Regions from separate parts of the Idiomarina sp. UBA4206 genome, predicted to be linked through region 1. Evidence: predicted binding sites of a transcription regulator. Region 1 holds the regulator's gene; the other holds the start of a gene.
What was found. Region 1 encodes NrdR, which represses ribonucleotide reductase genes. Its sites were predicted from a motif close to AAACACNANATNTNGTGTTT; they were not measured.
Positions count from the first base shown of each region.

Region 2: the regulator NrdR is predicted to act here: its motif matches at 2,921-2,940, upstream of nrdG (anaerobic ribonucleoside-triphosphate reductase activating protein).

Region 1 covers NZ_DFTS01000025.1:77,791-87,298, forward strand. The annotation lists gene ribBA (bifunctional 3,4-dihydroxy-2-butanone-4-phosphate synthase/GTP cyclohydrolase II) at 1-522, opposite strand, end outside; gene ribD (bifunctional diaminohydroxyphosphoribosylaminopyrimidine deaminase/5-amino-6-(5-phosphoribosylamino)uracil reductase RibD) at 535-1,662, opposite strand; gene nrdR (transcriptional regulator NrdR) at 1,655-2,104, opposite strand; gene glyA (serine hydroxymethyltransferase) at 2,144-3,400, opposite strand; gene ettA (energy-dependent translational throttle protein EttA) at 3,560-5,224, shown strand; gene radA (DNA repair protein RadA) at 5,272-6,636, opposite strand; gene B3180_RS05690 (PilZ domain-containing protein) at 6,702-9,206, shown strand; gene serB (phosphoserine phosphatase SerB) at 9,180-9,508, opposite strand, start outside.
Region 2 covers NZ_DFTS01000070.1:63-4,412, forward strand. The annotation lists gene B3180_RS13880 (hypothetical protein) at 59-463, opposite strand; gene nrdD (anaerobic ribonucleoside-triphosphate reductase) at 574-2,412, opposite strand; gene nrdG (anaerobic ribonucleoside-triphosphate reductase activating protein) at 2,415-2,888, opposite strand; partial or broken gene B3180_RS13895 (cbb3-type cytochrome c oxidase subunit I) at 3,263-4,350, shown strand, end outside.

The sequences.
Region 1 (9,508 bases):
ACGCGCCATGGTACCGTCTTCGTTTAACACTTCGACAATAACCGAGGCGGGCTCAAAACCAGCTAAACGCGCTAAGTCGCAACCGGCTTCGGTATGCCCGGCGCGGTTAAGCACCCCACCCGATTTAGCTTTTAACGGAAAAATATGACCCGGCATAACTAAATCTTCGGGCTTCGCATCTTTTTTAACGGCGTCCAGCACTGTTTTCGCTCTGTCGGCAGCAGAGATCCCCGTTGTTACTCCCTCTGCGGCTTCAATGGAAACCGTAAAGTTTGTTGCATAAGGCGCGTTGTTTTTATCGACCATTAACGGAAGATTAAGTTGTTTACAGCGTTCCTCGGTTAGCGTCAAGCAGATAAGTCCACGACCATAACGCGCCATAAAGTTAATGGATTCAGGCGTTACGCACTCAGCGGCAATAATAATGTCGCCTTCGTTTTCGCGATCTTCATCATCCATCAGGATAACCATTTTTCCCTGACGAATGTCTTCAATAATCTCTTCTGTGCTATGCAGTGACATAACGCTTTACCCTTAATCTTGTGTTTGAGGTACTGCTACCAAGCGTTGATCCGGGCCAACCTGCCGGCGATCAATAACTTTAAATCTTGGCGCTGAAGCTAATTCTAATGGTTCACTCATGTCGATAACCGAACGGCCATGGTGACCCAGTATTTGACCAGAGCTGTATATCATCATTCGGTCACAGAGTTGCTGTTCAATAATCGCACCTGCCAGACTAGCGCCGCACTCTGTCCACACCTGATTGATTTCACGTTTAGCTAATTCAATCATCAGTGCTTTTAAACACACTTTGCCGTCTCTGTCCGCTTCAATAATAAGCTCATGGCAATGTGGGTGCCGAGTGTCCTTGCCCGGCGTTGTGCGTACCAGCCAAACAGGCGCCGGTGACTCAAACACCCGGGCATCATCATTCACCCGATGTTGGCTGTCGATAATAATACGTACTGGCTGTTTTAATGGTTCAGGCAGTGGTCGTGATGCCGGCCATTGATTAACTCGTACGGTAAGCTTCGGGTTATCCGCTAAAACCGTTGCTGCGCCGGTCAAAATAGCATCTGCCTGAGCGCGATAAGTCTGCACGTCACTGCGAGATTCCGCAGAGGTAATCCACTGGCTGCGACCATCCGCCAAAGCGGTTTTCCCATCGAGTGAAGTCGCCATTTTTAAGGTGAGCCACGGGCGTTGTCGTGTCATGCGGGAAATAAACCCGGGGTTCAAACTTTCGGCTGCGGACTGCAACGTACCAACGTCAACACGTATGCCTGCCTCTTCTAAACGCTTAATCCCGTTACCACTGACGCGGGGATTAGGATCCCGCATAGCCACAACAACGCGGGCAATGCCAGACTCAATAAGAGCGTCGGCACAAGGCGGAGTTCGTCCAATATGGCTGCAGGGTTCAAGAGTGACATAAGCGGTTGCCCCTTTTGCCTTTGTACCTGCAAGCCGCAAAGCATGAGCTTCGGCATGAGCTTCACCGGCCTGATGATGCCAACCTTCTGCGATAACTTCTTCGCCGACAGTAATGACACAGCCCACAGCCGGGTTAGGCCGGGTTGTCATTAACCCACGCCGCGCGAGTTTTAACGCGCGGTGCATCATTATATGGTCAAACTGTTGTTCTAATAAATTAGTCATTCAGGCGTGCGATTTCTTCACCAAACTCACGGATATCCTCGAAAGAACGGTACACCGACGCAAAACGAACATAAGCAACTTTATCAATCTGTTTCAGGTTTTCCATAACCAAACTACCGATAAAGTTGCTGCTAATTTCGCGCTCACCGGTGGCGCGTATGCTCGACTTTATTTTGTTGATTGCCTGCTCCATCAGCTCAAGACTCACAGGACGCTTTTCCAACGCTCTTAATAAACCGTTGCGCAGCTTATCTTCGTTAAATGGTTCACGCGAACCATCGGTTTTGATGACTCGCGGCATAATCAGCTCTGCCGTTTCAAAGGTCGTAAAGCGCTCTTTGCAATGGTTGCATTCACGCCTGCGACGAACCGAGGCCCCATCCGCAACAAGTCGCGAATCGATAACCTTAGTATCTTGTGTGCCGCAAAATGGACAATGCATTGCCTGACTCCTTTAAGTGCGCTTTACAACTGCTATTCATTAACCGTAAACAGGAAACCTGGCGCATAACGCTTTTACTTGCTCGCGAACTTCGCTGATTTTGCTTTCATCAGAAATATCATCCAGAACATCGCAAATCCAGTTCGCAACCTGCTCGGCTTCGGCTTCTTGAAAACCACGACGGGTAATAGCCGGTGTGCCTAAACGCAAACCTGAAGTGACAAACGGTGAGCGCGGATCATTAGGCACGGCATTTTTGTTCACGGTAATAAAAGCATTACCTAAAGCTGCATCCGCATCTTTACCGGTAATGTCTTTGTCAATTAAGTCAACCAGGAACAAGTGGTTCTGAGTGCCATTGGAGACGATTTTATAGCCGCGCGCCTGCATGGTTTTAACCATAGCGTTGGCGTTCACTAATACCTGCTTTTGATATTCTTTAAATTCCGGCTGCAAGGCTTCCTGGAAAGCAACCGCTTTACCAGCAATAACATGGCAAAGTGGGCCACCCTGGTTACCCGGGAATACCGCGCTGTTTAACTTCTTGTGTAACTTCTCATCGTCACTACCTGAAATGATCAAGCCGCCACGTGGACCCGCAAGAGTTTTGTGTGTGGTCGTCGTAACAACGTGAGCATAAGGTACCGGGTTAGGATATTCACCGGCGGCAATTAAGCCTGCAACATGAGCCATGTCGACCATTAGATAGGCATCGACTTTGTCAGCAATTTCACGGAACTTTTTCCAGTCAACAATACCAGAGTAGGCTGAAAAGCCTGCAACAATCACTTTCGGCTTATGTTCCTGCGCCAGCTTTTCAACTTCGGCGTAATCGATTTCGCCAGTGGACTCATCCAAACCATATGAAACCGCGTTGTAGAGTTTGCCTGAAAAATTAACCCCGGAGCCGTGAGTTAAGTGACCACCGTGAGCAAGACTCATACCAAGGAAAGTATCACCGGCTTCCATAAGAGCCATGAAAGCAGCGGTATTTGCCTGAGAACCTGAGTGCGGCTGAACGTTTGCGTACTTAGCACCAAACAGTTGCTTTGCGCGCTCAATCGCTAAGTCTTCGACTTTATCGACAAACTCGCAGCCGCCGTAATAGCGCTTATGCGGATAGCCTTCCGCGTATTTATTGGTTAGCTGCGAGCCCTGAGCCTGCATAACCCGCGGACTGGTATAGTTTTCTGATGCAATCAGTTCAATGTGTTGTTCCTGACGTTCAACTTCACCTTGCATCGCCTGCCATAAGTCCGCATCAAAGTCGGCAATGTTCATCTCAGATTTCAGCATTACAGCTCTCCAAATCATTAAATGGTCTTAATTTGTCCGGTATTTTACCTTAAAACACAAATGAGTGCCTAGTTCAGCGCAACAAAGTTTGGGGATGTTCGTAAATAACAGTAAACTATGCAGTAACTTTTTTGTTGATAGGAAGGATTTTACGTCGCTATGGCGCAATATATCTATTCAATGTCTCAGGTGAGCAAAGTTGTTCCACCTAAGAAAACCATCTTAAAAGATATTTCTCTGTCGTTTTTTCCGGGGGCCAAAATTGGTGTTCTGGGTGTCAACGGTGCCGGTAAGTCAACCTTACTACGCATTATGGCGGGTGTTGATAAAGAGTACGAAGGTGAAGCCCGCGCTTTATCGGGAACTCAAATTGGTTATCTGCCTCAGGAACCACAGCTGGACGAAAATAAAACGGTGAAAGAAACCGTTGAAGAAGCGGTGGCGGATGTTAAAGAAGCCTTCGCTAAGCTCGATGAAATTTACGCGGCTTACGCCGACGAAAATGCGGATTTCGATGCCCTATCAAAAGAACAAGGCGAATTAGAAGCTTTGTTGCAGGCTAAAGACGGTCATAACATCGACAACATTCTCGAGCGTGCAGCCGATGCACTGCGCTTACCTGAGTGGGATGCTAAAATAGGCAACTTGTCGGGTGGTGAAAGACGCCGTGTCGCGATTTGCCGCTTACTGTTATCTAAACCGGATATGCTGCTGTTAGACGAGCCTACCAACCACCTGGATGCGGAATCTGTGGCCTGGCTTGAACGTTTCCTGCACGATTACACCGGTACCGTCGTTGCCATTACCCACGACCGTTACTTCCTTGATAACGTTGCTGGTTGGATCCTTGAACTTGACCGTGGCTATGGTATTCCATGGGAAGGTAACTACTCTTCCTGGCTGGAACAGAAAGAGAAACGCCTGGAGCAGGAAGAGCGTTCAGAAAAAGCACGCCAGCGCACGATTAAACAAGAGCTGGAGTGGGTACGTACTAACCCCAAAGGCCGTCAGGCGAAAAGCAAAGCGCGTCTTAATCGCTTTGAAGAGCTGCAAAGTGGCGACTATCAGAAACGTAACGAGACCAACGAGTTGTTTATTCCGCCAGGCCCTCGTCTGGGTGATAAGGTCATTGAAGTTAACGGTATTAGTAAGGCTTACGAGAAGCGCCAACTTATCGACAACCTAAGCTTCAGTGTTCCTAAAGGCGCTATTGTCGGTATTATCGGCCCTAACGGCGCGGGTAAATCAACCTTGTTCCGTATGATCAGCGGCGAAGAAAAGCCTGACAGTGGTTCTATCGAATTGGGTGAAACCGTGCAACTGGCCAGTGTTGATCAGTTCCGCGACAACATGGATGACAAGAAAACCGTCTTTGAAGAAATTACTGACGGTAACGACATCCTGAAAATTGGTAACTTTGAAGTTAATGGTCGCGCCTATGTTGGCCGTTTTAACTTCCGCGGTACCGACCAACAAAAACGCATTGGCGAATTGTCTGGTGGTGAACGTAACCGGGTGCATTTGGCTAAGCTATTAAAAGCCGGCGGTAACGTTCTGTTGCTCGATGAGCCAACCAACGACTTGGATGTTGAAACCTTACGGGCACTTGAGGAAGCCATTCTGGAGTTCCCGGGCTCTGTCATGGTTATCTCGCACGACCGTTGGTTCCTTGACCGTATCGCTACCCATATTCTGGATTACCGTGATGAAGGCGAAGTGGTCTTCTACGAAGGTAACTACAGCGACTACGAAGCTTACATGAAAGAAAAATTCGGTGAGCAGGCGATGGAGCCACATCGCATTAAATACAAACCTATTGGTTAATAGACCGGGTATCAAAAGGGAGCATAAAGCTCCCTTTTTTCTGCAAACTACATCACATCCAGTGCTTGTTGAAGGTTTTTCACGCCAATCACTTCCATGCCTTTTGGTGACGTTTTTGGCGCATTACCGACAGGCACAATGGCTTTTTTAAAACCGTGTTTAGCCGCTTCGTTTAATCGCTCCAGGCCATTAGGTACCGGGCGTATCTCACCGGCCAGACCAACCTCACCAAACACAATTAATTCGCGCGGCAATGGTTCTCCTTTAAAGCTGGAGACAATGGCAAGCAACAACGCTAAGTCTGCTGACGTTTCGGAGACTTTAACGCCACCAACAACGTTCACAAAAACGTCCTGATCAGACACCTGCAAGCCACCGTGCCGATGCAAAACAGCCAGTAATAATGCTAATCGCGTTTGTTCCAGCCCCACAGCAACCCGGCGTGGGTTTGCCAGAGCCGAGTAATCAACCAGCGCCTGAATTTCAACCAATAGCGGTCGCGTACCTTCCCAAACCACCATAACAACCGAGCCATTTCCCTGGTCCTCCGCTCGTTGCAGGAATATAGCCGATGGATTTGAAACCTCTTTCAAACCACCGCCTGTCATCGCAAATACGCCAAGCTCGTTCACTGCACCAAAGCGATTTTTAGTACCGCGCAGAGTGCGATAGCGCGAGTCTGATGAGCCATCCAGAAGTACAGAGCAGTCAATGCAATGCTCCAGAACTTTAGGCCCGGCCAAATGCCCTTCTTTGGTCACGTGTCCTACCATAATAATGGCAACGTTCTTTTGCTTTGCGTAGCGCGTTAAAAAAGCTGCCGCCTCACGAACCTGCGAAACACTGCCCGGCGCTGACTGAATGTCAGCCATATGCATTACCTGAATGGAATCAATGACCATAATGGCAGGTTTTTCTTTGTCTGCCAGCTGACAAATACTTTCTACCGAGGTTTCAGAGAGCATGCGCAATTTGTCGGTTGGCAGATTAAGCCGCTGTGCCCGCATTGCTACCTGCTGCAAAGATTCCTCACCGGTCACGTAAAGCGCTGGCATACGTTCCGCCAACTTACATAGGGTTTGCAATAATAAAGTACTCTTACCGGCACCGGGTGAACCACCTATCAGTATTGCCGAACCGGGGACTACACCACCACCTAAAACCCGGTCAAATTCCTGAAAACCCGAGCTGAAACGCGGGACTTCCTGCAAGTCGACCTCGTTAAGAGTCTGAACCCTGGCATCGGTAATACCACTAAAGCCCCGACGGTCTGACGAATTAGAGGTTGTTTTAGACGTTAAACGAATTTCAGTAAGCGTATTCCAGGCCTTACATTCCGTGCATTGTCCCAGCCAACGAGGGAAGTCTGCACCACAGTCATTACACACATATGCACTTTTTGCTTTTGCCATTCGTCTGCTTCTCGTTTTATGATGAGGTATTACTCAAGAATAATTATAAAAAATAGTAGACTTCGATGCCTAATCAGTATTTTGACCAACTTATCGATCAGTTAAAGCCGCTCGTTTACGATACCGACTTTGATACGCTGTTTCAGTCTTTAACTGAAAACGAAGATGGTCCGACCCGCTTCAAACTAAAAATGGAGCTTAGACGTTTGGCGGCTCCTTGTCACCGTACCGTTGATTTACGTAATCAAGTAGACGGTGAATGTCACCCTTACGAGTACAACGGCCGCAGGCATCAACTTGACGATGTCGCCATTGAAATTTTTGAGCGCGGCCTGGAAACCTATAAAGGCGTTTTCACACAAGATACTTTCGAGCAAATTCTGGATGCTGATAACCATCTGCGCCAGGCTCGTGAAGAAGAAAGAGCTTTTGCCCAAAGTTTAGCCGACCATAACGCCGAGCCTTTAAATGGTCAATCGCCCTTTCCTAATGCTGATAATGAAGCCGAATCCTACTTGTTGGAAACCTTTCACTTTGGTCAATACCCGTATCGTGCCGAAGAACGGATGAATTTTACCATCGAAGTTGGTCTTGAAGACAGTAAAGGAAAAACCTATAACGCGGTAACAACGGATATTTCAATTACCGGCATGCGCGTGCGTGTAGATGACGAGCATAGCTTTCAGTACGACGAACTGGTATCGCTCTACTTTACCGGGCTGGCAAAAGAGTTCACGGTAGATCCCGATACTCGCATCCCATACCGCGTTGTTGGTGTACAGGAAGTTGACAACAAGCACTACCTCAAATTAAACCGTGACCCCGACTACCACTCTGCCGAACTGGATAAGTTTTTTCACCGCTTTATCAACGGCTACAAAAAGCGCTACCGAGTCAATGTCGATAACACCTACAACACCATCATCACTAAAGGTCATGAACAGCTTCTGTTGCCCAGAATGCAGCAACTTCCGGTGTTCTTTTCTGAATCTAACCGTCAACTTGTTGCCGATTATGTCTTAACCACGGATAACAACCGGTTCATCTTAAATAACTGGATAAACGAACTGAACCAAATCAGTTTCGGCTCAGTCTTTAATGTCCGTCGTAGCCGCTGGTTACTGCAGGACTTACTCAACAAAAAAAGTGCACGGTTACTGATTCTGACCTTTTCAATAACGGCACGAGGTAAAATATATAACTACTCAGCAACGGTTGAAGAGCTACAGAAAACCGGGTTATGGGAAACCTATGTTGCGTTTGGAAGTCAGAAAGCCTCGTGGCGAGTCTACCAAATTGATTTGCGCCCAGTTGACCTGAATCAGGCCTGGCAGCCGCAGAGTGTGCCAAAAAATATCAATGTCCCGTTCCGGTTAAATCCGCCTACCGCGCAGGTCAAAAGAGCAATTTCTCCATTGCGGTACATGGGGGTCGTTAACGATATTACCGACAGTTTAAATGGCTTTTTCGATACCGAACTGGACAAAAACAACCTTTCATCACTGAAGGCGTTTGCCCACCCCCCTGCGGTACCAATTCGAACAAAAGAGGCGCGGCTGGAGTTTATCAATTTACGCAGTGAGAAACGTTTTAGCTACCGTAGCCGCTGTCGCGTTCGGGTTGGAAAGTATGTCCGGGACGGCATGATCATTGACCTTTCCGTTAGTGGCTTGCAGGTTCAGATTGATACCCCGGTTGCCGCTGAGAAAGGTGATAACGTCGAAATATCGATGACTGGCTTTAAGAAGCTGTATAAAAAAGCAAAGCTTGAGCACTTGCCTTATACCATTGCTTCAGTTGATGACGCTCGCACAACATTACGATTAAAGATAGACGGCGATCATGAACAGCATATGGGTTCTGAGTTCATTCGTTTTCTAATTCGGGAGCAAAGAGACTTATTAAAACTGCAGGTTGAGAACACCTCGATAAACGGCCTGGAGCTTTGTCTTCGCAATTTGTATTGTGACGCCCCCGGCTCACTCCCCATTTTCTTCTATCGAAATAAAAAACGAAAAACATCAGTACGTCGTGCTGGTTTGTCTAACTGGCCGTCTGACTGGGTCAGGCTCTTGTCTAAACTTCCGGGAAGCCAACAGAGTGCTCTAAACTTGCAACCGTTAATGCGCGGCTCTTCAGTAACGGAAAAGCTACTGCCAAAGCTTGAGGATATGGATCGCACATCGGAACCGGTTACATTGCTGCTGTTATTACGTCTTTATCGCCAAAGTGGTGAAGATATTGTTCAAACTCAATGGCTGGAAAGTAACGACAACCACGCCATTGAATCTTTTATTGAGCAATGCTTGCCTAATTCTATCTTCCGCGCAGTAACGGTTACTTTATCAAGAACCGGGAAACCTGATACTCAATTTATTCAGGCCGAACTTAACTACATTAGCCGGTACGCGGCTTACCGGGCACAGGAAATAGAAGAAGACTTGTGGCAAGTCTATGCCATTGCCGATACCGTTGATGTTACTGAAAGCTTACTCGAGTTTGCCCTGCCTGATACCAATACAATTGAAGAGCAACAAGAACGGCTAAACACCTGGCTCAATAAGTTTTGAATGCTGCAGACACGGAATGATCTCAAGTAGACTGTTTGAATTTATGGAGTAATCCGCAACAGCCTGCAAAGCAGGCTTTGCATTGTAAGCAATACCAATTGCTGCAGTTTCAAGCATAGGGGCATCGTTAGCGCCGTCACCAACAGCTACCGTTCTTTCCCGTGGAATGTTCCACTTGTCAGCAAGTATTTCCAGCTGTTGTGCTTTCATTTTTGCATCAACAATACTTCCCAGAACTTTCCCCGATAAACAACCATTAACGACTTCAAGTCGGTTCGCCATTACGGCATCCAGTTTGAGTG
Region 2 (4,350 bases), on a different contig from region 1:
ACAGGGTAATAACGGTAATCAGAAATTTTGTCATGGCCACATAGGGCGCAGCGTACCTCTACAGTAACTGCACCAACTCTCCTTGTCGGTTAATGGTTAAAAAATGTTTGATCATGCCGGCCTGAATTTGCTGCACCATCATTTCCAGTGGCTGGCTGGCTTCGTCGCTTGAAATGGGATGACCGCCGCGGCCGTCCATTGCGCTGATAAACGCAATATCCCAGTCAATGTCAGTGCGTTTAGACTCTTCAACCAACGCAGAAAAGTCTTCGACTTCTTCGGGCAGTTTATCGACACAAAGTACCGGCTCTAATGTGCCGCCTTCCTGTGTTTCGAATTGCTGCTTCTGACTGTCTGTCGGTTGCTCGGGGAGTTGCGCTTTTGCTAACACAAACAGCAAACGCTGAGGTTCGTGTTGTTGTTTTGCTGCTTTTATAAAGTCTTGATAACTATTGATTTCCATGGCTTCACCTGAATTTCCGGAAGTGCGCGCGGAGAATACCATAAAAGCGCAATTTTAAGGCATGAAAAAAGAGGGAGGCGGGCTCCCTCTTTATGGGTAGTTTTCAGATTTTAGCTGGCTTTTCGCAGCCCAATATTGGCTTGCGCTGCGCCAACAGCAACCTCTGACGGCTGTTTACGGTGATAATGACGCAAATGATGCTCTTTGCGTCGACCAGCGCTAAATGCCGATACACGTTTCAGGTAGCCAATAACCCGTGTACCGTAGTCTATGTCTGCAGAGCCACAGCTGGAACATTCGCTTAAGGTGCGTTTATCAATCTGTTCGCAGGCATTACAAATGGTAATCTTGACGTTAATGCAGAAGTAGTTACAGCCCGTTTTTGCGGCAATATTCAGTAACGACAAATACCCTGAGGTATTGAGCTTTTCATCAAGGTTTAAGTGCAGAGCCGAACCGCCGTCCAGGTATTCAATCAACTCTTTTCCATGAAGAACAAGCTTATCCAATGCATTGGCGTCGTCGTCTTCTACCGCATAAAAATAGGAGTTGTAGCAGTCACGGCTCACTTTGTAGCCGTCAGCTCTGTCCCACTTAGCGTTTTTCACACCCAGGTTTTCTGCTGGCACGAACTCGGTATTGAACATATAGCCGTATTCTTTTTTCGCCGCTTTATTAGCGTCGTAAATCATTTTTAAATGGTTCTGCACAAAGTCTTTATAAGCCTGGTTGTTACCTGCGGTAATCCCCTGCGACTCAGCCGCTTCAACCATGCCGTTAATGCCTATAGTCAGGAACTGCTTGTCCAGAGTAATAAAGCCGGCGTCATAAACAGTTAACAGACCCGCTTCTTTATATTCTTCCATCAACTTTCTGTAAGCCACCTGATACTTATGAATTTTGCTGACTTCTTCGTCTAAACCTCTGCCATCCTGAACCAAGCGGTTCATGTTCATGGTTATGACATCAATAGAGCCTGTAGCGACCCCACCGGCACCTAAGGTATAAGAAAAGGTATTGTCGCTTATTTCACTCCGTAGTCGGCAACATGACGCTAACGAGTCGGCATTGTCAGATAAGTAGACAAAGAAGGAGTTACCATTAGCCATTTCTCCGGCGATTTTCTCTGCAAACGGCTGATCTTTACATTGCCCGTCGTTGGTTAACATGGCAACCGTCACCACCGGGAAGGTTAGAATCGTTTTTTCGCGTTCCTTATTAAACCAGTCCAGGAAGAAGTCCTGCAGCGCGCTCACCGAGCTCCACTCCGGTTTAGTGAAGTCTGCAGGGAAAACAAACTCACCAAACATACTGTCAAAGTAATGCTGGTCGTAAATAGAGATATTCCAGAACACACTCTGGTAGCCGCGGGCCGCCGCAGGCTGATTCAGCGCATATACCACGTGCTGCAGGTGGTTTTCAATTTCGTGGCGGTGGGTGTTTAAGTAATCGTCCCCGTAGTCTTTACGGGCAAAGTAGTCGAAGTAGGTTAAGAACTCGACCGTTGCCACAGCCCCGGCAAACTGCGAGCTCACGGCAAAAACAAAGTTAACGAACGTGCCGCAGAACGACTCTAAATGCTTAGGTGCCTGAGACTCACCGCCCAGCTTGGTTAAGCCGTCACGTAGAAACGGATACATAGTGACTGAAACACAGTAGGGCTTCAGACTGGTTTCATCGTGCACGTAAATTTCATGGTCCTCAATTTGACGCACGTATTCTTTCGCCAAATCGTTACCAAAAAGCTCACTAATTTTATTACTGACTTGTTTGCGGTTAACCTGCACAAAAAAGTCTTTCATTAACTCGGCTTCAAGCGTTGCTATATTTTTTTGTGTGACGTTGGCGTTTGCGTCCATTTTTGAGCCATCAGCCGCATTTTGAGCGTGCAAGTACTCGTGGATGAAATCGACTTTGCCAGTGACTTGTTCTTCGTTTAAGCGCAACATAATTATTCTCCTGTTTGAAACTCGCAGTTCAATAACTGCTGTGTCCGTAAGTCATAGAATCGTTGGTTGGTCGTTGGACTTTCCAAGCCGCCCCGGGCAGCTATCCACGGTCCGGTTTTTAGATAAGTCAGTTGTTCACGAAGCGCTAGTGAGACGTTTTCATAGCCGGTATACAGACAAGTCTCCAGCCCTTCATTTTTTACTTGCTTTAATAGTTTCAGTAGTGCCGTTGGCTGCCACTCGCCACCCAAAAATAAAACGCAGCTAATTAATCCGCGATATTTTTGCAACTGCTGCTGAAGGTGCTCCTGCGTCAGTGGCTCGCCACTTCCGACCGGCCAGCTATCCACACTATGGCAACCTTTGCACCCAACCGGGCAGCCGGTAATGGTGTAAGCTAACGCCACTTCTCCCGGAACTTCCTGCCAGACAATCTGTTCCGCGCTGTAATGCAGTCTTGTGGGGTAAACCGGCATAAAACACCATATATCGTTAGTTACTTGAAATTTAACACTACATATTGTGTTTCTAGCATAGGAGAGTCTGATGCGAATGCATTGATCCTGCTCAAGGTTTAAGCAGAAAGGAATAAAGCTGCCAACCCGCCTGAAGGGATACCTCTTTTAGGGTAGAAATGACCGTTAGGGTACTTTTAACCACGCCAGTTAAAACAACCTAATAAAACTCAGTCATAAAAACCCTATTTAAAATAAAAGCTATAGTAATCAACACTTTAAAAAGTGGCCTCAATATTGCAATTAGGTGAACGCATAGTGAATTAATAAGAATTCTCTGCTCATAAACCTATGGAGTAACAACATGAAGCTGTTCAGCATCAAGGAGGTCAATAATGGCCGGGTATCGTAAGCTTTGGTGGACATTAATTGCAGTTCTTGCAATTACCTTTGGCGTTTTAGGGTATTTTGGAACGGAAGTTTACCGGGAGGCTCCGCCTATTCCGGATAAGTTCATGAGTACCAATGGTAACGTCGTTGCAACCGAGGAATCGGTTTTAGACGGGCAGACAGCCTGGCAGTCGGTTGGCGGCATGCAGCTTGGCTCAATTTGGGGACATGGTGCTTACCAGGCTCCGGACTGGACAGCTGACTGGCTACACCGTGAGTTGCTGGCCTGGTTAGACATTCGTGCCCACGAAGTCTTCGATAAGCCTTATGAACAGCTTACTGGTGTACAACAGAACCAACTTGAGTACGAACTTAAGGAAGAGTATCGCACCAACACCTATGACAAAGCCTCAGACACCGTTACTCTTAGTGAGCGACGCATTCAGGCTATTGAGCAAACGGGTGAGTACTACTCAAAACTGTTCAGCGATGACCCGGAGCTTCGCCCTACTCGCGTAAGCTATGCAATGAAGGAAAACACTCTGCCTTCAGCTGAGCGTCGCGCAGTAATGAACGACTTTTTCTTCTGGACCGCATGGGCAGCTGCTACTGAACGTCCAGGTGCAGACATCACCTATACCAACAACTGGCCACATGAAACCTTGATAGATAACGTGCCTAGCGCAGAAAACATTATCTGGTCCATTGTCAGTGTTATCCTATTGATCGCCGGTATTGGTTTCTTAATTTGGGCGTGGGCATTCTTACGCGACAAAGAAGAAGAGGAACTGGTTGCGCCAGAGCATGATCCTATTGCTAAGGTTAAGCTGACTCCATCGCAAAAAGCTTTGGGCAAATATTTATTTATCGTTGTTGCTCTGTTCACTTTCCAGGTGTTAATGGGTGGTCTTACCGCGCACTACACAGTAGAAGGACAAGAGTTCTACGGTATTAATATTTCAGAGTGGTTCCCCTACTCACTAACTCGTACCTGGCATATTCAGGCCGCCATGTTCTGGATAGCGACCGGGTTCTTGTCTGCAGGACTCTTCCTTGCCCCGATTATTAACGGTGGTAAAGATCCGAAGTATCA